3 regions of the Lentibacillus cibarius genome follow, and region 1 is predicted to be linked to each of the others. Evidence: riboswitches for the same ligand, from Rfam matches in the RefSeq annotation. Region 1 holds a riboswitch; each other region holds the start of a gene.
What was found. Region 1 has a riboswitch for thiamine pyrophosphate ahead of tenA (thiaminase II). Riboswitches for the same ligand answer to the same signal wherever they lie in the genome.

Region 1 (8,166 bases):
TTACCGTGTGATATAAAGCATAAAATTGGCTCTATACTAAATGTGGTGGTGTCTCCAGTATTATCAATACTTCAAATGAAGACAAAAAAATACACTCAATCCCCTCTCTTTTGTTAACCTAGAGTTGTCCACACAAAAGGTCAAAGGAGAGGGAAAGAGTGCAAAATCATTTTATCATAGAAATGCTGGGGATTAAAGATAAGCATGTAGATGTTTGGGATATGACTAGTGAACCAGATAAGTTTTATGTAGAGCTTTATACGAAAGTGAAAACGCAGAAGTGCCCATTCTGTAAGGAAAAAACTAAGCGTGTCCATAGTTACCGTAATCAGCAGATTCAGGGGCCAATCGTATCAAATAAGCCAGTGAAAATCTCTTTGAGAAAGAGGCGGTATTTGTGTGTGAATTGCCGGCATACCTTTTATGAAAAACTTCAAATGGTGGACCGGTATCAACGTTGCACAAGCTCGGTTCAAACAACTGCATTAACGTACACAGGTGTGGGTTCATTCACGACTGCTGCACAATTAACAGGCATGAGTTCTAACAGGTTATTGCGTATATTCGATCGCAGGGACATAAAAACCAAGAAGGTGCTGCCCCGTGCAATCGCCATTGATGAATTTAAAGGGGATGCTGGTGGGGAAAGATTCCAAACCGTTATAGCTGATATCGAACATAAAGAGATTATTGATGTATTACCTGACAGAAAGGTAGATACCATTAAAAGATATTTAAAATCTTGTGACACCAGTAATGTTGAAATCGTAGTCATGGATTTATCCAGATCCTTCAAACAAGCAGTACAGAAAGCCTTAGGTGATCCGTTAATCATCGCTGATCGTTTTCACTTTATGCGACAAGTCTATTGGGCGCTGGATAGTGTGCGGCGAGAAGTGCAACATGACCTTGAAAAGAATGAACGAATCCGAATGAAGCGAAGCAAAAAATTATTGTGGAAATCCCAATATAAATTAACTGATGAACAAAAGGAAAAAGTAAATCAATTACTACAGATTCATCCCCGATTAAAAGAAGCATATGAACTAAAAAACAAGCTCGATCAATGGTTTAAAGAAAGTGATAAAATCACAGCGACCCAAGGATTTGAAGAATGTTTATCGGCTATGAAAGCCTCTAATATTGAAGCATTTCACAAAGTCATGAAGACATTTAAACGCTGGAGGCAGGAAATTCTACAGTCCTTTATGTACCCGTTCAATAACGGATATATTGAAGGTGTAAACAACACGATTAAAGTGGCCAAACGTATGTCATATGGAATTAAAGATTTTAAACGCTTGAAAAAGAAAATACTGTGGCGACAAGAGGTTAGAAGGGCTTTGGCATAAAATGCCCCAAAGCCTAGGAAGTAAAAAGAGATGGTGGAGTGAAAATCACACCACCACATTTGACAGAGAACCATAAAATTCCATTTGGAAGTTTCACGCTTTATTTTATCGTAGAAATGTTTTATTAAATATTAGAAAAAGTACCTTTAAACGATAAAACGCTCTATGATTTAAAAGTATTTTAATGCAAATATTCTAGGCGACCATCCTGACGCAGCTTTCCTTCCCCGCCTATTATTCCCGCAACATACGCAGCTTCCCATACTTCCATTAAAGCTCCCCCCGTGTTTCATTCGGTAATAACATCGGACAGTATATCATTATAGATGTCCCTATAATAAAAACGTCAACACCATAAGACAAGGCTTGAATTGATAAGCTTCAGAAAAGGATAAGGATTTTAAGCTAAGCACACTTGTCCCTTTTTTCAATAAAGAGTTATATCATAAGCAAAAAGCAAAAATGTAATAACGGAGGTGTGTGCGTTGGATACGTCGGCTATCATCGCAAAGCTTAAAGACCATAAGCCATCCATTCTTGGGCGGGAACAATACCGGGAATTTGGCGTTCTTATCCCGCTCATAGAAACAGAGCAGGGACAACCCCATATATTATTTGAGGTTAGGTCGATGAATATGCGCAGTCAGCCGGGAGACGTCTGTTTTCCTGGTGGTAAGATGGATAGCTGTGATTTAGATGAATGTCAATGCGCCATTAGGGAAACATCGGAAGAGCTTGGATTGGAACAGACAGCTATCCAAGATGTATTCCCGCTTGATTACCTCATTTCCGAAACAAGAATCGTCTATCCTTTTGCGGGTATCATCAAACAGCCGGAGCAGATCACTCCGAATCAGTCAGAGGTGGAGCGAGTGTTTACGGTACCGCTGTCATTCTTTCTAGAAACTAAACCTGCAAGATACAAAGTGGCATACCAGCCCATGCCTGAAAAGGATTTTCCCTTCGAACTTATTCAAGGAGGAAAAAACTACAACTGGAACGCCCGTAGTAGGGAAGAACTTTTTTATCAGTACAATGGGAATGTTATTTGGGGGTTGACTGCGCTGATCATGAGTCATTTTGTTCGCCTGATTCAGGCTAATGATAGGACGCAATTCGGGGAGTGAGAAACGGGAGACTATCTCGTATCCCGCTATCCCAATGCGACGTCGAGAATCATCATAACGGCAAAACCGAACATGATACTCATTGAGGCAAGGTCTTTATTCCCATTTTCCTGTGACCCAGGGATAACTTCTTCGGCCACAACGAAAATCATCGCACCTGCAGCGAAGCTTAATGCATATGGCAATAATGGTTGCATAATGGTGACGGCGAGTGCCCCGATAATTCCGGCAATTGGCTCAACAACTCCGGATGCCTGCCCGTACATAAAACTTTTTCCACGAGACATTCCTTCACGCCGAAGTGGCATAGAAACGGCAAGGCCTTCTGGAAAGTTCTGGATTCCAATACCGATAGCCAGTGCAATGGCACCACCAAGTGAAGCTGTCGGCAAATCAGCGGCTATTGCACCGAAAGCTACACCAACAGCAAGCCCTTCCGGAATGTTATGCAGGGTAATTGCCAAAACTAGAAGCGTACTCCGTCTTTTTCTGTCCGGATGGATCCCTTCAGCCTCATCCATGGCTAATCCCGGATGAAGGTGAGGGAGTAATTTATCTGCTGCCCAAAGGAAGATACCGCCTAGCAAAAAGCCTATTGCGGCCGGAATCCACGCTGGCAATGGCCCACCTTCAGCCTTTTCCAATGCCGGTGAAAGCAATGACCAGAAGCTTGCAGCAATCATCACTCCACCGGCAAAGCCCAGCATACTATCCATAAAACGTTGATTGAAGCCCTTTGTTGTAAAAACGAGAGCAGCACCTAAAGCTGTCATGCCCCATGTAAAAAGGGTTGCAAATGTTGCTTGTGCAATTGGATTTAGATCTAGGAAATAATCAATCATAATGGGATATTTCCCCCTTCTTTGTTCAGGATTTAAGGTTCTTCAATTAACATAAACTTTAATGTTTACCACGGGAAACTTTTAGTTACGTGCGCATCATACAATTATTTCAAATTGTTGTCAATGATACTGTCTTTTGTATACGGTTAAAAGTAAACTTTTGGAATATATTAGCAAAAAACTTCGGCACTAGCTATAGGGTTATGTGCGTGCCGAAGTTTTTTATGTTCCTTAGTTAAAGCTGGTACGAACAAAAAACGTCCCCCATTGTTGACAATCAGACAACCTGGGGGAGAAGTTTCCTGATTTTATAGGATAAGAAGTATAAAATAAATGATAAGTCACGTCCAGTCCCGACGTATTAGTGCTAGCGGTTGGCATAGAACGTGACGAATTTAGCTTGAACCTTTATTTTTAGACAGTTGATTTGACAGGCCAAGTGGATTTATTTTCAGCCATATCCCAAAACATATATTCAAAGTAACTTGTCTTTACCACAATCTCCTCTAATTCTTTTAATTCGTGTTCTGGTTTTCCTTCAGCAATTTCATTGATTAATTCGATACAGTCATTGGCAAGCTTGGAAAATTCCTCAGATGAATACATTTGTACCCAATTGCCATAAAGCTCATGTTCTGTGGCATTGGGCCATGTGGCAAGCTCTTTCCCGATGAAGTTATAACTCCATGCGCATGCCAGAACAGCTGCGATTGCATTTTCGACACCGCCACTTTGTGCTTTATTCAGCATATAGCTTGTATAGGCTGTCACAGTTGCGGATGGTTCGGTTGCTTCCAATTCATCATTTGAAATACCGAATGTCGATGCGTATTCCCGGTGTAAATCCATTTCAACATTCATGGTTCCATGCAGGAGGTTTGCAAATGTGGTCATCGTTTTTAAGTTATGCGCTTTCGCTGCTCCGATGGCAAAGATGCGCGAATACTCAACTAAATAAATGTAGTCTTGTTTCATATAGTGTTTAAACTTTTCCACATCGAGCGTTCCTTCCCCTATACCTTTGACAAAGGGGTGCTCCAGATAAGTATGCCATAAAGGTTTAACCCGATTAAAAATACGATTACTGAATTTCTGTGCCATAATAAAAACTCCTCTCTTATTTCACTAAGAGGGAGCACGCCTAATCATGTATGACCGGTAAGCGTATGATTGATTCAAATGGCAAAGTTTTACGCACATTCGTATCCACTTCCCTACGCTAGTATGAACTAGATCAGGTTCAAAGGGTCAAGTCTTACCTTTCTCAGCAGAAAAATGCTCCCCTAGTGTTTTCGTTTTATTATTCAGTTAAATTCAATGAAAACATATGAAGAGATAACTGTCAAATACTGTTTATTAAAAATGGGGAATTTTAATGCATATGCGGTCATTAATAAACCTGATCCCCATTAAAAATGGAATTCTTCACGACCACATAATCGACATGACGGATAGCTTCAAGTTGACTGCCCCCCGCATAAGAAATAGATGATTGCAAATCTTGCTCCATTTCTTTAAGCGTATCATTTAAGGAGCCTTTGTGCTCCACATACATTTTTTTGCCTTCTACGTTTTTCTTTTCGCCTTTTTGAAATTCAGAAGCTGATCCAAAGTACTCTTTATACCACTTTCCGTCTTTTTCAATCGTTTCCCCTGGTGATTCCTCGTGTCCGGCAAAAAGTGAACCAATCATGACCATCGACGCACCGAACCTAATCGATTTAGCAATATCCCCATGGGTACGAATACCTCCATCAGCAATGATTGGTTTACTTGCTGCCTTGGCACACCATTTTAATGCTGCTAATTGCCAGCCGCCGGTTCCGAAGCCCGTTTTTAGTTTTGTAGTACAGACTTTTCCGGGTCCGATACCAACTTTAGTGGCATCCGCACCAGCATGCTCCAATTCTCGTACTGCCTCAGGGGTGCCGACATTTCCCGCAATCACAAAACTATCGGGCAAGTGTTCTTTAATATGCTGAATCATTTTTATTACTGAATTCGCATGCCCGTGTGCGATATCAATCGTAATGTATTCTGGTATAAGCTGCTCATGGGCTAACTGTTGGATAAATGAATACTCTTCATCTTTGACACCAACACTGATTGATGCGATAAGTCCACGTGAATGCATGTCTTTAATGAAACCCCAACGCTTCTCTGGTTCAAACCGGTGCATGACATAGAAATATCCGCCATCAGCAAGCTTATTGGCTATATTTTCGTCGATAATCGTTTGCATGTTTGCTGGAACAACAGGAAGTTTAAACGTATGTCCGCCCAAGGTAATGGACGTGTCACATTCGGATCGGCTGTTTACGATGCATTTTGCTGGAACCAGCTGCACATCTTCATAGTCAAATACATTTTCCATAAATATCTCCCCTAAAAACGAATATTATACAATGAAATGTTTTAAACGTTCGTACATTGAACACTATACATGATTCTTTTTTGTATGTCAAAATGAGTCTATCGGATAAACTGTTCAAATCGCTGTGCTATAATACTAAGTGAATTTAGACATAAAAGCGGGTGAACCGATGTATAACGCCATATTTAATCATAAATATAAAAAGCGTCAGCTCAGCCATTTAGAGGAAGAAGAAATGCTTAAAGTTTTTTATCAGGATTACCGGCATGTACGGAAGGAATTGTTTAAACATTTGCGGGATCAGAACAGCGGATTAGATAAGTTAGTGATTTTTGAAAAGACGTTGAAAATCCTCGATCGGTTTATATTTGTTTGCTTCTGTGAAGATGCCGATTTACTGCCGAGAAATGTTCTCCGAAACGTTGTTCAAATGTCCAAGCATTCATTTGAAAAGCGTGACACCAAGATATGGAATCAGCTAAAAGAGTTATTCCTTTCGATTGATAAAGGAAACCCTGATATGAATATTAATCGTTTTAATGGTGGTTTGTTTAAAGAGGATATTATATTGGATGGTTTAGTTATCCAAGATGATATATTTCCGTTGTTTGAAAGGATAACCAATTATGATTATTCCGTAGAGCTTAATGTGAACATACTTGGACATATTTTTGAACAATCAATCAATGATATTGAAAAAATAAAATCGGATATCCTTAATGAAACATTTGACTCGGAGCAAGGGAAACGGAAGAAAGACGGGATATTTTACACGTCGCCGGGTGTTACGAAATTGCTGCTAGAGGAGACGTTAGGCAGCTGGATTAATGACAGAAAACGGGAATTTCATGCGGATGCACTACCGAATTTAACGGGAGAGGACTTTTCAAAATTTCATAAACCCCAACCGGATAAACGTAGGAAAAAGTTGTTGCCCGTAGAGAAACACATTGCGTTTTACCGTCAATTACAACAGCAGCTGCGTTCTATTAAAATATTGGACCCGGCGGTGGGGAGTGGTGCGTTCCTCCATATGGCATTGGACACTCTCACTTTAGAAAGGGACAAAATTAACAAAAAACTGGAAGAAATGCAGGATGGTCAAGCGGAATTAGTCGATATTAACCGTTATATTTTGACCAATAACTTGTTCGGTGTTGATTTGAATGAAGAAACCGTCGAAATATCAAAATTGTCGTTGTGGCTGAAAACCGCGAATAAACGCGAGGAATTGACGTTACTTGATGATAACTTGAAAACAGGGAATTCGATTATTGATAACCCGGATGTTACGAATAAGGCATTTCAATGGGATAAAGAATTCCCGGGGATAATGGATGCTGGTGGATTTGATGTCATTATTGGCAATCCGCCGTATGTGTTTGCAAGGAATAAAGGATTTACAGCGGCCGAAAAAGCTTATTTTAACAACCATTATGATTTAGTAGAATACCAAATAAATACCTATTTATTATTCATTGAACGTTCGTACCATTTGCTCAAAGAAGGTGGCTGGTTTGCTTTCATTGTGCCTAACACGTGTTTGACGATTGATTCGTTTAAGAAAATGCGGCGTTTTCTTCTGGAACACACCGGCAACTTGAAAATTATCAATATATACGACCGGATATTTGCACAGGCAGATGTCGATACGTGTTTCATTATTTTCCAAAAAACAGCGCCGACAACCGTCAAACTCGGAGAATACGCTGGTGAAAATGTCGAGATTGTCGCTGAAGTACGTCCAGAACAATTAGTAGATGAGCAAAGTATCATTAATATTTCGCTCATGAAAAACAAACAAGCCTTTAATGTGATGAGAAAGATAGAAGAAACAGGGCTGAATTTAGGCGCTGTTGCGACCGTGAAATCGGGCCTGGTGGCTTATGAAGTTGGTAAGGGTAATCCGGTCCAGACAAAGGAAATGAAGGAGAATAGGGTATATCACAGTGATGATCAAGTTGATGAAACGTATTGGATGTACCTTGAGGGGCGCGATGTTTGCCGTTATTATATCGACTGGGGTGGCAGCTGGCTTCGATATGGCCCCCATCTGGCTGCCAGACGGAAAGAAGAAATTTTCACATCGTCAAGAATTTTAGTAAGGCAAATTCCTTCCAGGTCAACGTATGCAATCAACGCTGTCTACACGGAAGAGGAAGTCTTGAATGACCGCAACGCTAACAATATTATAAATTTCCAAAAAGATCCGCTATTTTTGTTGGGTGTGCTGAATTCAAAAATCACAACGTTCTGGTTTATCAACAAGTTCGATAAATTCCAGCGAAAAACATTTCCACAGTTTAAGGTGAAGGATTTGAAAATGTTTCCTGTTCCGGATATTTCAGAACAAGAGCAGAAACACATATCGGAAGCAGTCGCTCAAATGTTGCAAGTTAAGTATGATAAAGGCAAAGCTTTGCACACAATGGAACAAGTGATCCGACATGAACTTAAAATAGATCGATTGC
Region 2 (8,166 bases), 1.6 Mb from region 1:
TCATTTTGATGGATGAACCGACATCAGCATTAGACCCTATATCCACCACAAAGATTGAAGAACTTGTACAAAAGCTCAAGAAGGATTACAGTATCGCTATTGTCACGCATAACATGCAGCAGGCTGCGAGAATTTCAGATAAAACAGCATTTTTCTTGAATGGGGAGGTCATCGAATACAACAACACAGATGAACTCTTCTCAAATCCTGAAGACAAGCGTACTGAAGACTATATTACCGGCCGCTTCGGTTAAATATTAAGGAGGAGATTTAATGGTTGCCCGCGAGCAGTTTGAAACGGATTTAAAAACATTAAAGGAAGATATCATATCATTGTCAAACACCTCAGTGAAAGCTTTGATTCAAGCAGTTGACGCACTGTATAATCAGGATCTGGCATTAGCAAAAAATGTTATTGATGAAGACAAGACAATCGACAAACAAGAACTTGCCATCAACGACCAAACGATTTTACTGATTGCAAAACAGCAGCCGGTGGCAACGGACTTACGCCGGCTAGTAATCGCTTTGCAGATAACAACGGATATTGAACGGATGGCTGATAATGCGAAAAACATAGCCAAATCAACAATTCATTTAGGGGAAGATCATCGTCTGACGGTTCATCCAAAAATAAAAGAAATGCTGGATATGGCAGTTGAAATGAACAACACTGCGATGAAAGCTTTCGAATATGAGGATATCTCGATAGCCGGTAAGCTGTCAAAAATGGATGATAACGTGGACCGATTATATGAGTTGATTATCAAGGACATTTTAAACGAAACGGCCACAAACCAGGAGAAAATCCAGTATATGATGCAAATGGCTTTCAGTGCCCGTTACATTGAACGATTCGCTGACCATATCACGAATATCGGTGAAAACATTTTATATCTCGTAAAAGGCAAAACGTATAAATTAAACTAATTTATTGAATCCCGACAAATGAAAAAATTTATATTGTCCTTTATCAATACAGGTTAATTTATTACCAATTGCCACTTGCTAATAAACCAATTGTGCACAAAGTCATTCTTTCATTATACGATGGAACCATACCTACTATAAAGGGTGTGTAATATGAGTCAAAAAGTACTGATAGTGGACGATGAAGAGTCAATAGTAACTCTATTAAATTACAATGTTGAACGAGCAGGATTTGCGACCGAAGTTGCGTATACGGGAACAAGTGGATTAGAAAAAGCAACCAGTATCCCTTTTGATTTAATAATACTTGATTTAATGCTTCCCGGAATAGAAGGAACGGAAGTATGCAAGCAGTTAAGACAAAGAAAAATTGATACACCAATTCTTATGCTTACAGCTAAAGGTGATGAGCTTGACAAAGTGCTGGGACTGGAATTAGGTGCAGATGATTACTTGACCAAGCCGTTTAGTCCAAAGGAAGTGGTTGCCAGAGTAAAGGCAATCCTGAGAAGAACAACTAAAAAAGAGGTTATCAATGAAACGCCTATACGTATTGCAGACTTAACTGTTTTTCCGGAGCAGTATGAAGCAACGATTAATGGAGAAACTTTACAATTTACAAAGAAGGAATTTGAATTACTTTCATATTTAGCTAAACATAGAGGCAAAGTTTTGTCGAGAGAGCAATTGTTAAATGCTGTATGGGGTTATGACATTGCGGAAGACACGAGGGTTGTCGATGTTCATGTCAGTCACTTAAGGGGTAAGATTGAACCTGATTTAAAACACCCTGTTTATATCAAAACGATCCGTGGGCTTGGATATAAGATGGAGAGGCCCTATTAAGGTGGCTCACATTATAAGTTTTTTAAACCACTCATTATAATTGCCAGGCCTATGGGTGGTTACTTTTTATAGTTTGACAGTAGACAGTACGTCTATCATTTATGTTCCAAAAGAAACCATCAAAAACAGTGTTTCGAATACTGTTATCGTCATCGGTGTCGGCCTTCACAAAAAACGTGTAAAGGAGTGTGAGCCATCGTTTGCCTTTACTTTGACATAGACCCCATCAAACTGCTTCCGGTATACGTTACATAAGCTCCAAGGTTAGAGAGCCCCCCATCTTTCCGAAGAAAGAAAGTCCACTGAATCAATTGATACGGTAGCAGCAGCACTTTTAGCATGCCGCATTGTTGGTCAGTACGGCAATTTCGTTAATATGTGCGAGAACTTTCCCGCCAAAAATCGTATTCGGCAGTACAAGCCTTGTCTGCACTGTTTCGATGCTGCTGATTGGTGTTTTTTTCCATTTTTAATTGCATTAGAGTACTGGTCGAATATAAATTCGCGCCCTCCATCTCCCGTAGGACAAATATTCTTCCTTACGGCAGGTCTCCTGTTTTTGCATTATCAACGGCTCTTTATTTTTTCTCATTCTTTTAAACAGTGATTTACAATTGATTGGGTGTTTTTAAGAAATACAATTATATTGTACAGATGTTTTTGCATCTAGCGGAACTTGGTGCGAAGGCCTAATTGCAGAACTAATCACTAATGTTTTTCCATCTTTTTATTTGTCATTTCTTCACCTTTTTTATTATTACACCCTATCACATAAACATTGTCTGAAACAGTAATTCCAATTATAATTACTCTTTCGAGAAGATTCTCAGGTTTCTATACTAATACCAGCATCCTACCTCTTCAACCAGTACGGCCATTTTATAAATTTATTATGTTAATCCTAAATGTTCACGGAAGGTATGACCTTCATATCTCTTTCTGAAAATGCCTCTTTTTTGCATTTCAGGAACAATTAGTTCAACAAAGTCTTCTAAACTACCGGGTAATGTAGGAGGCATAAGATTAAATCCGTCAGCCACACCAGCTTCAAACCAGACTTCCATCTGATCCACTATTTCGTCGGGTGTACCTATCAGCGTATGGTGACCACCGCCTGCATTAAGATATCCTAATAATTCTCTTACTGTAGGTTGTGTATCATTAATAATTTGTAGTATCGTTTCGTAACGTCCAACTGGACCAGTAAACTCTTCTACTGGTGGTAATTGGGGTACTTCTTTATCAATATCCCAATTAGAACAGTCTTGTTGAATAAAGAAACTCAGCCGTTTTAAAGCTGTTTCAATAGGTAATTGCTCATCTAATGCTGCTTTTTTGGCTAAAGCTTCTTCATGAGTATGACCTACATAAGTTACTAGGCCTGGAAATACTTTAATATGTCTATTGTTGCCTTCGCTTTGTTTAACTTGTTCATCTAATTTTTTACGAAATTTTTTGCTTGCTTTAAGTTCCACGACACTGCATAGACTGCATCGGCATATTTTACGGCTAATGCAATACCTTGTTTAGATGCCCCTGCTTGCATTGATACTGGTTTGCCTTGCGGACTTTTTGGCGTGGTGGATGGGCCATACACTTTAAAATAGGTACCATCGTGATTAAATGGCTGAATATTTGACGGATTTATCAATTTTCTTTCTTCTCGATTATGCAGAAACTCATTACTGTCCCAAGAAAAAAATAACTTTTTCATTAAAGCAGCGAATTCATCTGCCTTCTCATAGCGTTTGTCATGAGAAGGTAGTTCTTCCATACTATGATTCAATGCTTCTAAATCAGTCATTGACGTAACGAGATTCCAGCCAACACGTCCTTTTGTAATATGGTCCAAACTTAATAGCTGTCGTGAAGCTGTGAAAGGATTAGAAAAAGTACTTGAAATTGTTGAAACTAATCCTACATAACTTGTCACTTGAGAAATCGCCGTTAAATTGACTACTGGATCAAACCAAAATGCTGGCATATCACTAGAATCTTTAGCTTGAAATGATTGATTATCAGCAAAGAATACTGCATCAAAGAAACCTTCTTCTGCTAACTGCGCTAAGGACTGATAATAAGAAATGTCTCCAATTCGTTCAACGCTTGAATCAGGCATTAACCAAGCAGCTTGATGGTGTCCGCAACCATACAGCAAAACACCTAAGTGCAGTTGTTTTTCTTTAGTTTTTGTTATTTATTTACACCTCAAAACACATCATTATTAATGTCTTGTATACTCCTTTTTTGAAGGATTATCTATTGTAATTTAAGCTATTAGTTCATTGTCAAACCGCCATCTACTGTGAAATTTTGACCTGTAATACCGCTCGCATTTTCCGAAGATAAATAAGCGACCATATTGGCTACATCTTGAGGTGTGGTCACCTTCTTCAATGGTGATGATTGAGCAATTAAATCAAATACTTCTGGTGTTGTAGCAGCACTGGCGTTAGTCGTTTTTAATAATCCACCTGAAACTACATTCGCTTTTATACCATATAGTCCTAATTCAGAAGCGATATTACGTGTAAAACCTATTAATCCAGCTTTAGCCGTTGTATATTCGTGGTAGGGTACAACGGGATTTTGATATAAATTAGTACCTATACTTATAATACTTCCATTTTGCCGTTCAATAAATTGAGGTATGACGCTTTGAACTACATTAAATGCTGCTTTTAAAGTACCATCGAGTTGTTTTTGATAATCATCCCAAGTGAGTTCTGCGAAGGGTTTCTGTTTGTTTGGATCAAATTCGAAGTCTACTAATGCGTTGTTGACTACAACATCTATTTGATCAAAATATTCCGTTGCTTTTTTTATCAGGTTATCTACTTCTTTACGCTTTGTTACATCAGCCTGAATTGCAATAGCATTCTCTTCACCAATCTCAGAAACGAGTTTCTCAGCAGCATCTTTACTTTTATAATAATTGATAACCACTTGAAACCCTTGGTGTGCCAATGTTTTTACAATAGTGGCGCCTAAACCTCTACTACTACCTGTTACTAATACTGTTCTAGTCATCATAACAACTCCTAAATTTTTATTTTTTTATGAAACTTAAATAAAAAATACGCAACCTCCCCATAGGAAAGTTGCGTAAAACCAAATAACTACATATTAAGAATAAGGCCCAATCGCTCTATTAAGTATGTATTAGAGTTTACACTTTCCTACGCTAGTTTCAACTAGTTCAGGTTCAAAGGGTTTGAGGTAATACTCATCTCAGTTAAATAACACCCCTAGTGCATATATTAAGTTATATTCAATGTTATAGTTTTAAGAAATTTATGTCAAGGAAATATGGCTAGTTCCGCTTTTCAGGTTCCTTTTCTTATCATTCATTCTTATGGAAATCACTCATTAATTGATACACACGTGATAGTTGAACGCGATCGCGAACAACCTTAGCTACAAATCAAAACCTTCCTGCTTTTTTTGAGCATAAGGGGTTCGGTTTAAAAGTGAATCCAATCCTTTTTTACGCCTTATATCATTCAGAACGTTCTCCCGAAATGAGTCATTATGGAAGATGCCATGAAAGTAGGTGCCGATAATGTTCCTGTTTTCAGTTATGGTTCCTTCTGTTCGATCTGATAGCTGGATAAAAGGACTGATCCCAGCTTCAAAATGAGGTTCCCCCATATGTATCTCATACCCCGTAACAGAAATGGTTTTCTCTCCATAACGGACAAGTCCTTCCGACTGAACCGTTGTCCTTTCTTTAGTCATCTTGGTTTGCATCGGAATCAGTCCTAATCCTGCAACCTTCCCATGTGATGACTCCACCTCATATGTATCTATAATGCTCGTGCCTAACATTTGATAACCTCCACAGATTCCAACAATCGTCGTATTCTTTTCTGCTAAAGCACGTATTCGATCAGCTAGACCGGTTCGGTGTAAAAATTGCATATCCGCTAACGTGTTTTTGCTTCCAGGTAAAACAAGTAAATCTGGTTCTGCTAATTCATCGGCCGAATGGACAAAGCGAACGTGACAATCGGTTTCTTCAAAAAAGGGATTCATATCGGTAAAGTTGGTGATCAGCGGATGACGGATAACAGCAATATCAATCACTTTGGATGTATCCTTATGAGAAGAATAGCTGTCTAACACAACTGAATCCTCCGCCTCCATGACAAAGTTATCGATATGTGGAATCACCCCGAGAACGGGGATATTGGTATATTCTTCAAACCACGTTAATCCAGGCTGTAATAACGATACATCTCCTCTAAATTTATTAATGATACCCCGACTACCCGTTTACGATCTTCTGGTTGGAGGAGCTGCAAGGTTCCTACTAAACTGGCAAAAACCCCACCTTTTTCAATGTTTCCGACCAAAATAACTGGTGTTTTTGCGATTTGTGCTACCCGCATATTGACAAGCTCTCTATCATTTAAATTGATTTCAGCGGGACTACCTGCGCCTTCAATCACAATTCGATCATAACTGGCAGACAATCTATGGTAAGATTCTTTTATTAACCGTAACCCTTGTTGGAAAAAATCTTGCCGATATTCGCCTGCCTGCATATTTTTAAATGGCTTGCCATGTACAACAATTTGGGATTGGCAGGCCCCTGTTGGCTTGATTAGTATTGGATTTATATCTGTTGTGGCAATGACACCTGCTGCATCTGCTTGTACACCTTGGGAACGCCCAATCTCTTTTCCATCAGCTGTAACATAAGCATTCAATGCCATATTTTGAGACTTAAATGGAGCTGTGTTAAAACCATCCTGCGTAAATATACGGCAGAAGGCAGTTGCAATAGCACTTTTTCCGGCATCTGAATGGGTACCCTGAATCATTAAAGGAACGGCTTTTTCCATTGACGCTACACCCACTTTAACACTTTCACTTAACCCTTAAAGCTCAATCCCTTTCACTGCTGGGATACCTCTATCATAGTAATGCTTTTCCACATCAACCACGGAAACAAGGTCGGCGATATCTTTAATTTCTTGTTTGGCATTTCTTCCGGTAATAACGAGGTGGACATGTTCTGGTTTATTTTTTATTAAGTCCTTTACTTCCTCTAATGGCAACACATCATCAATCGGAAATTTGTCAATCGCTAACGCATTGTTTAATTCGTCTAGGACAACAAGGTCATATTCTCCACTCATCACTATCTCCTTTGCTTTTGGCCATGCTTTTCTTAATGCTTCTCGATGTTCTTCTGGGGTTTTGGTCCATGTAAATCCAATGCCAAGCTGCTCTATCTCGACACCTAACTTTTCTAAGGTAATTTGCTCCCCATAGGCACGTCTTGGTGATTTGATAAACTGTAAAATCTTTACGTTAAACCCTTGACCAACTGCCCGAGCTGTTAATCCAATAGCTGCTGTCGTCTTTCCTTTACCATCACCAGTATAAACTAATGTTAAGCCCTGTCGTTTTCTTCTTTTCTGTACCATTTGATTCCTCCTATTGTTTATTTAATACTCCCTCAGTAACAAACGTAGCGATTTCCTCTATCATTAAAGTAGCTGATTGAATGTTGATAACCAACTTTAAGTGCGTCTTCTGCTTCTTTCCGGGTCATTGCATCTTCCTGAAATTAAATGGCTAATTCCTCAAGCCTGCCAAGACTTCTAAGCAACTTTGTCAGTGTATTTATATATCGGCTTACTTGCCCCATTTCCTTAATTAACATTGGAACCGAATAATTTTGATTCAACATATTATTTCCCCCTATTCCCGTAATACGCTATACATTTCTTCAGCCAATTTTCCACCATTCTAGGACAAGATCCGAAATGAAAATGCGTAAACCCGGCAACTACATTATTTTTCAAATAACCTTCGTTACGCACACCTCTCAAACCTGTTGTTTGATATGCGTAAGGAACCTTTTCTTCTTTTGGATGAAAAGAACCGTAATGAAATTCATGCCCCTTTGCGACGAGGTCTTCGAGGAGAAAATTATCTAGCTTCCCACGAACTTCTCTGTACCCTAGCGCAGCTAACCTGTCTTGCATTTGAATCCTTCCAGGAATGACACCTGCCATTGAATATGTTTGATTTTTGGTAGTTTTAATTGAATCTGTTAAATACATAAACCCGCCACATTCCGCAAGTGTTGGTAATCCCTGATCAACAGCATCCTTCACGGAACATTTGGTTTCTTTATTCTTTGCAAGTAAACTAGCAAACTCTTCTGGGAATCCGCCACCTAGGTAAAGTCCATCTACATCGTTCGGTATCGTCTCACCTGCTAGTGGGGAGAAATAAATCAATTCCCCGCCATTTGCTTCCAATATTTCTAGATTTTCGGGGTAATAAAAATTGAAAGCCGCATCTTTGGCCACGGCAATTTTAGCTACATTGTCTTTTTTCTTTTCAAACATGGATGGCTGCTGACTACACTTT
Region 3 (8,166 bases), 1.4 Mb from region 1:
GGCGTTGCGACAGAGGACGTCGCGTTCTTAGCCTGCAAGGGCACTTGCGCCTTTGTTAGTAGCACTGGAACGATTGGATGTTATCTAAGTCAATACCATAGTATACCCATCTGTTCCTCCGCCATCTGAATCCGGCGATAGAACGTGGGCCGATGAAAATTGGGAAGAACCAGAAAGCATCCCATCGAAGCCAGATATACGTAAATTGGAATAAACATCCTCTAATAGCGCCAGGGTCAACCGCATAAGCACTAATACCTCCTGGACCTTGTTGCATTTTTGGTTGCTGTGGTGTGAATGACGGCGGTGGTGAACTCGGTGCGCTGACTTGCTGTTGACCTCCCGGATAACCGGATGGCTCTCCGAATGAAGGCCCGCCCCCACATGCCATGGTGGTCCGGATGGCCCGCCGAATGGAGATCCTCCGCCAGGTACATTACCCTGAGACCATGGAAAATTAAATATCCTTTCATCATCATATGGTTGCTGGTTATGATTCATAGCTTACTTCCTCCTTTAATAAGCCTTCTCTTTACTATATGGGAATTGGTCTAATGATGTATGGGCGAATCGATAGGTATTGTTTTTTAATTAGACTTTTTGCCTATTTTTCCGCCCAATTGCAGAACCCATCTAATCCATTTACGAAAAAACAGCCTTACCATCAATGATGGAAAGGCTGTTGTACGTTGGGTTTTTATTCAGCTGGAATTCCTTTTGTCCATTTATCAATTAGATCTGGATTATCCTTAATAAATTGCCGCGCAACTTTTTCCGGGTCTTTGTCCTCTGCAAATACTTGAGGCATGAGTTTTTCAATCATCTCATAGGATTCCGTATACTGGTTGATGAACTTGAAGGCCGCCGGAGCATTATCTTTCAAATCTTTATGAGCGACAATACTAATATGTCCACCATCGCCACCATACGTGCCTTTAGGATCTTTCAGCATGTTTAAATCCATTACACCAAACGTCCAGTGCGGCTTCCAAAGTGTAACAACAATAGGTTCTTTATTTTCAATCGCGGATTTTAACTCGGTAATCATGGCAGCTTCAGAGCTGTGCTGGAGTTCCCACTTATCCAGCCCGTAATCCTTAATGGCTTGATCTGTTAAGCTCATAATACCGGCACCTGAGTCTATACCCGTAATCTTCCAATTAACTTTCTCGCCAAGTTCCGTATTGCCTTTCAAGTCTTCTACAGAATTAATATCTTCCATATAGGTTGGTACTGTTAAAGCTAACGGTGCTTTGTCAAGTGTTTGATTTACTTCCACAACTTGATCTTTATACTTCTCCCAATATTGTTTTTGGCTCTCCGGCAACCATGCAGATGCTGTGAAATCAGCTGATCCATCAGCAACACTGGCCCACATTGGTCCAGTTTCAACTTGCTTCACATCAACATTATATCCAATATCCTCTAGTACTTCTCCCATTAAATAACTTACAACTGTTTCTCGCGCCCATGCAACGTAAGGAATCGTTAAATCCTTCTTCCCTAGTTCGGGGCCGCTGTTTTCTTCCGTATGTACATTTTTCCCTTCACTATTTTCTGAAGATCCAGTAGCTTCCGTCTGCTTTCGCCTTCACTGCACGCTGCCAATAACATCACGGAAAGCATCAAGGTCAAAGCTAAACCTGATAAATAACGTTTTTTTAGCATGTACTAAATACACTCCTTTTTTCTTTTTGCATGTTGCTCATTGTAAGATAGACTTTCTGAAAAATCTAATGCAAAAAAGAACCTTTAAGGAGTAAATAAAAGCATTTAGGGTGATCGTAGTTATTTAAATGACACTGCCTCCGATTTAATCGTATTTCTTGGCTGATGCTTTCCAGAATAGTACTTACACGCTGCTAACAGGAAAAGTTTTACTTCGAGATGCAGTGGATTGACATCTGTTAGTTGCCGTTTCTTACTACATATATTAAAGGTTTTCGACGACTGCTTCTATATTTTCCGCTTTTGTAATAGCTGAAATAACAGAAACTCCATCCGCACCAGCATTGATCACCGATGCTGCATTTTGTTCATTAATGCCGCCAATTCCCACAATTGGTATGTCAGGATAGTGATGCTTCAGTACTTTAATCCACTCGGTACCGACTGCTTGTTTGACATCGTCTTTGGTTGACGTTGAAAAAATCGGTCCGGCACCAAGGTAGTCAGCGAGATGAACCGGGCTACTATCTACTTCATGCTGATTGGAGACAGACAGTCCGATGATTTTATCCGGAAACCTCTCTCGTAATTCATCCAGTCGCATATCGTCCTGACCGACATGGATGCCGTCAGCTTCCAGTGGTTCGGCCAGTTCAATGTCATCATTAACAAAAAACATTACATGGTGCCGGGCGCAAATGTCACGGAGTTTGAAACCTAATTCCCGCTTTTCCTTGCCGGTCAGTGAGCCTTTTCCTTTTTCACGGAATTGAAAAGCAGTAATGCCGGCTTTTGCTGCTTCCTCTAAAATAGTCGTGGGATCGTGGTCACAGTTCTGGCTTCCCATGATGAAGTATTTTCGTAAGTTCATATGTTACTTCCTTTCCAGCTTGCTAGGATCAAAGGATAATGCATCGATAAAGTGGGGCAAGAATGTTCCGGGTCCGTTGACATCTGTTTGTTTGGCGGCATATTCAGCAGCCAGTCCATAAAAGTTTACTGCTGCTAAAGTCTGTTTTTGAACATTATTGTTTGTTGTCAGGCAAGCTGTTAAGACAGAACCAAGCAGGCATCCTGCACCGGTTATTTTTCCTAAAAATGGATGACCTGTGGTGTTATGCTCAATCTCACCACTAGTGCATAAGACATCTGTTTGCCCGGTGACAACGGCAGTACATTGATACATCTCGGCCACCTTTGAAGCTATCTCGTCTGCATTGCCATCCCCAATTGATTCAACGCCCTTCGTCTCCCACGGAATTTCGACGAGGTGTGCAAGCTCACCTGCATTTCCCTTGAGGACAGTCGGCTGTACGTCACTTAAAATCTTTTTTACCGCAGTTGTCCGGAATGGGGTTGCCGCAACACCGACCGGGTCAATGACAATTGGAATTCCTTTTTCATTGGCAGCTTTACCGGCACGAACCATGGAATCTAGCTCGTTAGCGGTTAATGTGCCTATATTAAGCAGAACGCCATCCGCATTAGCAGCCATGTCAGCGGCTTCCTCTTCAGCCTTGGCCATCACTGGTGCTGCTCCAAATGATAGCAATCCATTTGCCGAAAAGTTCATGACTACCTGATTGGTCAGATGATGGATCAGTGGGGTTGTTTCACGCACTTCTAGAATAATTGTTTTATTCATTTTACTACACCAATTCCTTTCGCAGTGCCCAATGGTTAGTTGGACCACTTCCATTGCCAATGGGAAATGAATGGCGAATAGCCGCGGTCACATATTCTTTTGCTTTTTGTACGGCTTCCGGCAATGGATACCCGTGGCTCATATACGCTGCGATGGCCGCAGAATAAGTACATCCGGTCCCGTGTGTGTTGTTTGTATTAATGCGTTCCGCTGAAAGGGTGTGAGTCGTGTTTCCATCATATAGAAAATCCACAGCCTCTCCCTGCATGTGACCACCTTTAACTAAAGCAGCACCTGCGCCGTACTCGTGGACAATCTGTTTGGCGGCCTGCTGCATATCCTCGAGCGTATCTATCGTCCTGTCGGTGATGACCTCTGCTTCCGGTATGTTCGGTGTTGTCACTGTTGTCAGCGGAAGAAGATTTTCACGTAAATATATTTGCGCATCTTCAGCAATTAATCGGTCACCACTTGCTGCAACCATGACCGGATCCATAATATATGGAATGTCCAGTGGGGAAATCTTTTCAGCTACCGCCTGCATAATATCGATATTGGCAAGCATACCGGTTTTAAACGCTTGGAAAGGGATATCGGAAATAACCGATTCCAGTTGCTGTTTAATCATGGATGTAGGCATATGCTGTACATCCTGGACACCTGTTGTATTTTGCGCGACAACCGAGGTGATGACGGACATCGCGTATGATTGCAACTCTTGAAACGTTTTTAAGTCTGCCTGAATACCGGCACCACCGCTTGGGTCTGTGCCGGCAATCGTCAATGACGCAGGAATATAGTTCATGATATAGCCTCCTTATATATGGTTCGCTAATAAATTTGCACGTTTAACTTTTGACACAACAAACCAGCCGATAAAAGCTCCGGAAATACTACTAACTAGAAACGATGGCAAAAAGAAAAATGCCCCGGCAGAACTGCCCATCAGAATACGCGCAAATGGCACAGCAAAAAGTGAACCGATTATTCCGGTACCAATTGCCTCTCCAACTGCAGCTAAAGCTTTTTTATTAGTTTTTTTATAGAGATAGCCGGCTAAAAATGCACCGACCATACCACCGGGAAAAGCAAGCAATGTACCAAGCCCAAGCATATTTCGGAGTAGACCGATCATGAAGGCGATGCCGACTGCCGGACCAGGACCAAGTGTGACTGCGGCCATGACATTGACTGCATGTTGCACCGGGTAAGCTTTGGCTACACCGGCCGGGAACCATAGTAATTGTGCCCCGAGTGTTCCAATCGCGACGAAAACGGCCATCGTCGTTAATAATCGTGTACGGTTCAAGCAAATCCTCCTTTCGTTCGGGGCGGATCCAAAGAACAAAGGCGAAAGCGCTGTTGCAGGCTAAGAACGCGTCGGAACCGGACGTGGCCTAACCTTGCAAGTAAAAGCTATATCGCTAAATTTTATAGTTTCTTACCTTTTGAAAAAGCCAGATCCATAGACTGGACCTGGCTTGAAATAGCTGATAGCAATTTACCGTCAGACTACTTCCCTACGCTGGTATTAACCAGGTCAGGTCCGTAAGAGTCGGAAAGCATAAACGCCCTTTCCTCTCAGCCCACAATTGCTGGGCACCCCTAGTAGTACTAAAGTTATTTTATTATTTATTAGTGTATCAGAGAAAAGTCCGTTTGTCATATGCTTTTCGGAAATTTCAAATGAACTATGATTTAGCATATTAACTGTGGGAAAACAGCAATAGTTTTATGATACAATCATACTAGTATACTAATTTGAATAATATAGCATCGTTTGCAAAACATATAGAGTAACATAAAATGTGAACGTGGGGGAGGGTAAAGGCGTGAATAGAACGGGAGAAATTGTATTAACGATCGTAGGCGCATTAATTTATGGCTTTTTTGCCGCGGTTGGGGCATTTATGGTTTGGATTTTTAACAATGAAGTGATTCGGAACAAAGCAAAAGAAGAAGTCAAACAGCAGCAGCCTGAAGTAGCAACAGGTGATCTTGATACCATACTGGAACTGTTTCAGGGCGGTGGTTGGTTTCTAATTATTGTCTCTGTGCTTGCGCTGGTTGTTGGGATTGTTTCCATCTTTCTCATGAAAGGTGATAAAAATTCAAAGGTTGCAGGCATTATGTTGATTGTGACAGCCGTTATCGGTGCAATTATTACTGTTGGTGCCGGAATATTTAGTGGATTATTCTACCTGATTGCTGGTATTATGTGCCTTGCACGGAAAAAACAGTCCACCATAACCATGGAATAGGTAACAGGTGCCCTCCACTTAGATTTACGAAATGTTTAAGGAGGTCTTGTTGCCCTTTTAAGTGGCCAATTCAGTTATTTCTTGACTTTTCCTTTTACTTGGTTTGTCTTATTGGATATACAAGTGCGCGGAACAATTTTTTAGAATGTTCACAATAACACATATAAACCGTTATATTAGTGATAGATTTGAAATGGAGGAAGGGAGATTAATGGGAATGGAAGAACTTAATGCACATGATAATGATTCACGATATAAGGTAGCCAACCGGGAGGCGCTCGTTGGGATTGGACTGGTGATCTTTAATTTTGTCTGGTGGTTTGCGTTTGCCTATGGACTTGGGGGCAAGGACCCATCAGAGTATACATATGTTTTCGGACTACCTGCATGGTTTTTTTACAGCTGTGTGCTCGGATTTATTATTATGGCTGTGCTGGTAACGGTTGTGGTTAAAAAGTGGTTTGCGGAAGTTTCGTTTGAGAAAGAGGGAGAAGAAAGATGAATTGGCAAGCATTAGTCCCATTAATCGGCTTGTTGCTCGTTATTTTTGGTGCCGGTATGTGGGCCGGTAAATATATAAAATCGTCGAATACATTCATGCAAGATTATTTTCTCGGTGGGAGAAGCCTTGGCGGATTTGTCCTGGCAATGACGATGACGGCAACCTATGGCAGTGCAAGTAGCTTTATTGGTGGTCCAGGCACAGCTTATACACAGGGGCTCGGCTGGGTGCTCTTAGCAATGACGCAGGTTTCGACCGGGTATTTTGTGCTGATGGTTTTAGGTAAAAAATTTGCTATTGTAACGCGTAAGTATCATGCGCTTACTATGGTTGATTTTTTGAAAGAGCGTTATCGTTCCAAATGGGTTGTTTTGTTATCGGCATTTAGCATTATTATTTTCTTATTTTCCGCAATGGCAGCACAGTGGATCGGCGGTGCTCGGCTGATTGAATCATTGGTCGGGATTCCGTATACAACGGCTTTATTCATTTTTGCTTTATTCGTTTTGATTTATGTAACCATCGGCGGTTTCCGTGCGGTAGCATTGACTGACGCCATTCAAGGAACAATTATGTTTGTCGGGACCCTTATACTGTTGGTTGCCACTATTATCGCTGGAGGCGGTATTTCTAATATCATAACTGATCTTACCGCGGAAAACCCGAACTTGATTACCCCATATGGTGCGGATGGAAGTCTAACACCCGCTTATGTATCGTCGTTCTGGATTCTTGTCGGTGTTGGGGTTGTAGCCTTACCGCAAATCGCTGTTCGGGCGATGTCCTATAAAGACTCCCGCTCCATGCATCGTGCGCTGATTATCGGCACCATTGTTGTCGGTGTAATTATGTTAAACATGCATTTGATTGGTGTATTTACACGCCCAATATTACCTGGTATTGAAGTGGGCGATAAAGTGATGCCGCTCATTGCGCTGGAAGTGTTGCCGAACTGGCTGGCAGGTATCGTACTTGCGGCCCCGATGGCAGCGATTATGTCGACGGTTGATTCCTTGCTGTTGTTGGTTAGTTCCGCAATCGTGAAGGATGTTTATTTAAATTACGTAGAACCGAAAGCATCCCATCAGCGCGTCAAGCGATTAAGTATCGGAATCACTGCGGTTCTTGGGATTGTTGTATTTGTTATGGCCTTGAATCCACCTGATCTCATTATCTGGCTGAATTTATTTGCGTTCGGCGGTCTGGAGGCGGCATTTATTTGGCCGGTTGTCATGGGGTTATATTGGAAAAAAGGCAATAAATACGGTGCACTTGCTTCCATGGTTGCTGGGATAGGATTATATATTTTATCTGATTCCTTCTTTCCGAAGCCATTTGGACTACATTCGGTTGTCATGCCGGTTGTGATAGCGTTCGTTGCTTATGTATCCGTGAGCCTGGGGACGCGTAAGAAAATGCTCGTGGAGGAGGCATAATCGTATAATTGGGGACAAGGGGGGGAGGAATCACCATTACTTATTTCAATTTACTTGGTCTATTTATTATGCTTATTACCATCATACTGCTTTTTATTTTTGTTATTAAATTATTTTTGTTTTTTATTAAAAAGAAGCCATTTCCTAAAATAATTTTAATTGCCAGTCTGATAGGAATCATTGTGGTGTCTATACAAGCTGGATATAATAAGTATTTTTTTACATTTAATGACGATGAAGGTGAATTTTACAAAGGACCTGTGAATTCTCCGACAGATAAATATACTGCCAATGCTTACTATATGCCATATGGTGGCGCTGCAGGTGGAGTGAATTTATGGGTAGAAATCAGTTATAACGATGAGGATGATAAAACGAAAACTGTTTACTATAGTGAGGCAAATAGCAACTTTTCTATGAAGTGGACAAATGAAGCAACTTTACACATTAAAAATGAAGAACCTAGGTTTCCAAAGTCAAATAGAAGTATTAAATTGAATGTTGAAAATGAGATTTATCATGATAGAGGTTTAGCTTGTCAAAGTTGGTTGATGAAAAGTGAGTATGAAACATGTTACCAAAAACAATAGCTTATTGAGGTAATAAGGCAACATAAATAAACCGAAAAAAGTCCGGATAGATTATCCGGCTTTT

Region 2: it holds a riboswitch for thiamine pyrophosphate, as region 1 does, so the genes downstream of both, FFL34_RS11555 (3-oxoacyl-ACP reductase) here and tenA (thiaminase II) in region 1, are expected to answer to the same signal.
Region 3: it holds a riboswitch for thiamine pyrophosphate, as region 1 does, so the genes downstream of both, thiW (energy coupling factor transporter S component ThiW) here and tenA (thiaminase II) in region 1, are expected to answer to the same signal.

Annotation. Positions count from the first base shown of each region.
Region 1 covers NZ_VCIA01000001.1:711,942-720,107, reverse strand. Annotated here, with positions in the region: gene FFL34_RS03630 (ISL3 family transposase) at 159-1,352, shown strand; gene FFL34_RS03625 (NUDIX hydrolase) at 1,838-2,479, shown strand; gene FFL34_RS03620 (ZIP family metal transporter) at 2,506-3,321, opposite strand; gene tenA (thiaminase II) at 3,736-4,422, opposite strand; TPP riboswitch at 4,516-4,616, opposite strand; gene guaC (GMP reductase) at 4,712-5,695, opposite strand; gene FFL34_RS03605 (Eco57I restriction-modification methylase domain-containing protein) at 5,865-8,166, shown strand, end outside.
Region 2 covers NZ_VCIA01000001.1:2,344,187-2,352,352, reverse strand. Annotated here, with positions in the region: gene pstB (phosphate ABC transporter ATP-binding protein PstB) at 1-254, shown strand, start outside; gene phoU (phosphate signaling complex protein PhoU) at 274-930, shown strand; gene FFL34_RS11570 (response regulator transcription factor) at 1,084-1,776, shown strand; partial or broken gene FFL34_RS11560 (LLM class flavin-dependent oxidoreductase) at 2,667-3,973, opposite strand; gene FFL34_RS11555 (3-oxoacyl-ACP reductase) at 4,054-4,806, opposite strand; TPP riboswitch at 4,936-5,036, opposite strand; partial or broken gene FFL34_RS11550 (cobyric acid synthase) at 5,194-6,602, opposite strand; gene cobO (cob(I)yrinic acid a,c-diamide adenosyltransferase) at 6,660-7,211, opposite strand; gene FFL34_RS18640 (nicotinate-nucleotide--dimethylbenzimidazole phosphoribosyltransferase) at 7,355-7,477, opposite strand; gene FFL34_RS11535 (cobyrinate a,c-diamide synthase) at 7,479-8,166, opposite strand, start outside.
Region 3 covers NZ_VCIA01000001.1:2,127,757-2,135,922, forward strand. Annotated here, with positions in the region: gene FFL34_RS10285 (hypothetical protein) at 85-501, opposite strand; gene FFL34_RS10290 (glycine betaine ABC transporter substrate-binding protein) at 698-1,441, opposite strand; gene FFL34_RS18630 (hypothetical protein) at 1,504-1,668, opposite strand; gene thiE (thiamine phosphate synthase) at 1,934-2,539, opposite strand; gene thiM (hydroxyethylthiazole kinase) at 2,543-3,313, opposite strand; gene thiD (bifunctional hydroxymethylpyrimidine kinase/phosphomethylpyrimidine kinase) at 3,318-4,118, opposite strand; gene thiW (energy coupling factor transporter S component ThiW) at 4,131-4,622, opposite strand; TPP riboswitch at 4,814-4,930, opposite strand; gene FFL34_RS10310 (DUF4064 domain-containing protein) at 5,146-5,574, shown strand; gene FFL34_RS10315 (YhdT family protein) at 5,792-6,076, shown strand; gene panF (sodium/pantothenate symporter) at 6,073-7,512, shown strand; gene FFL34_RS10325 (DUF5412 family protein) at 7,521-8,102, shown strand.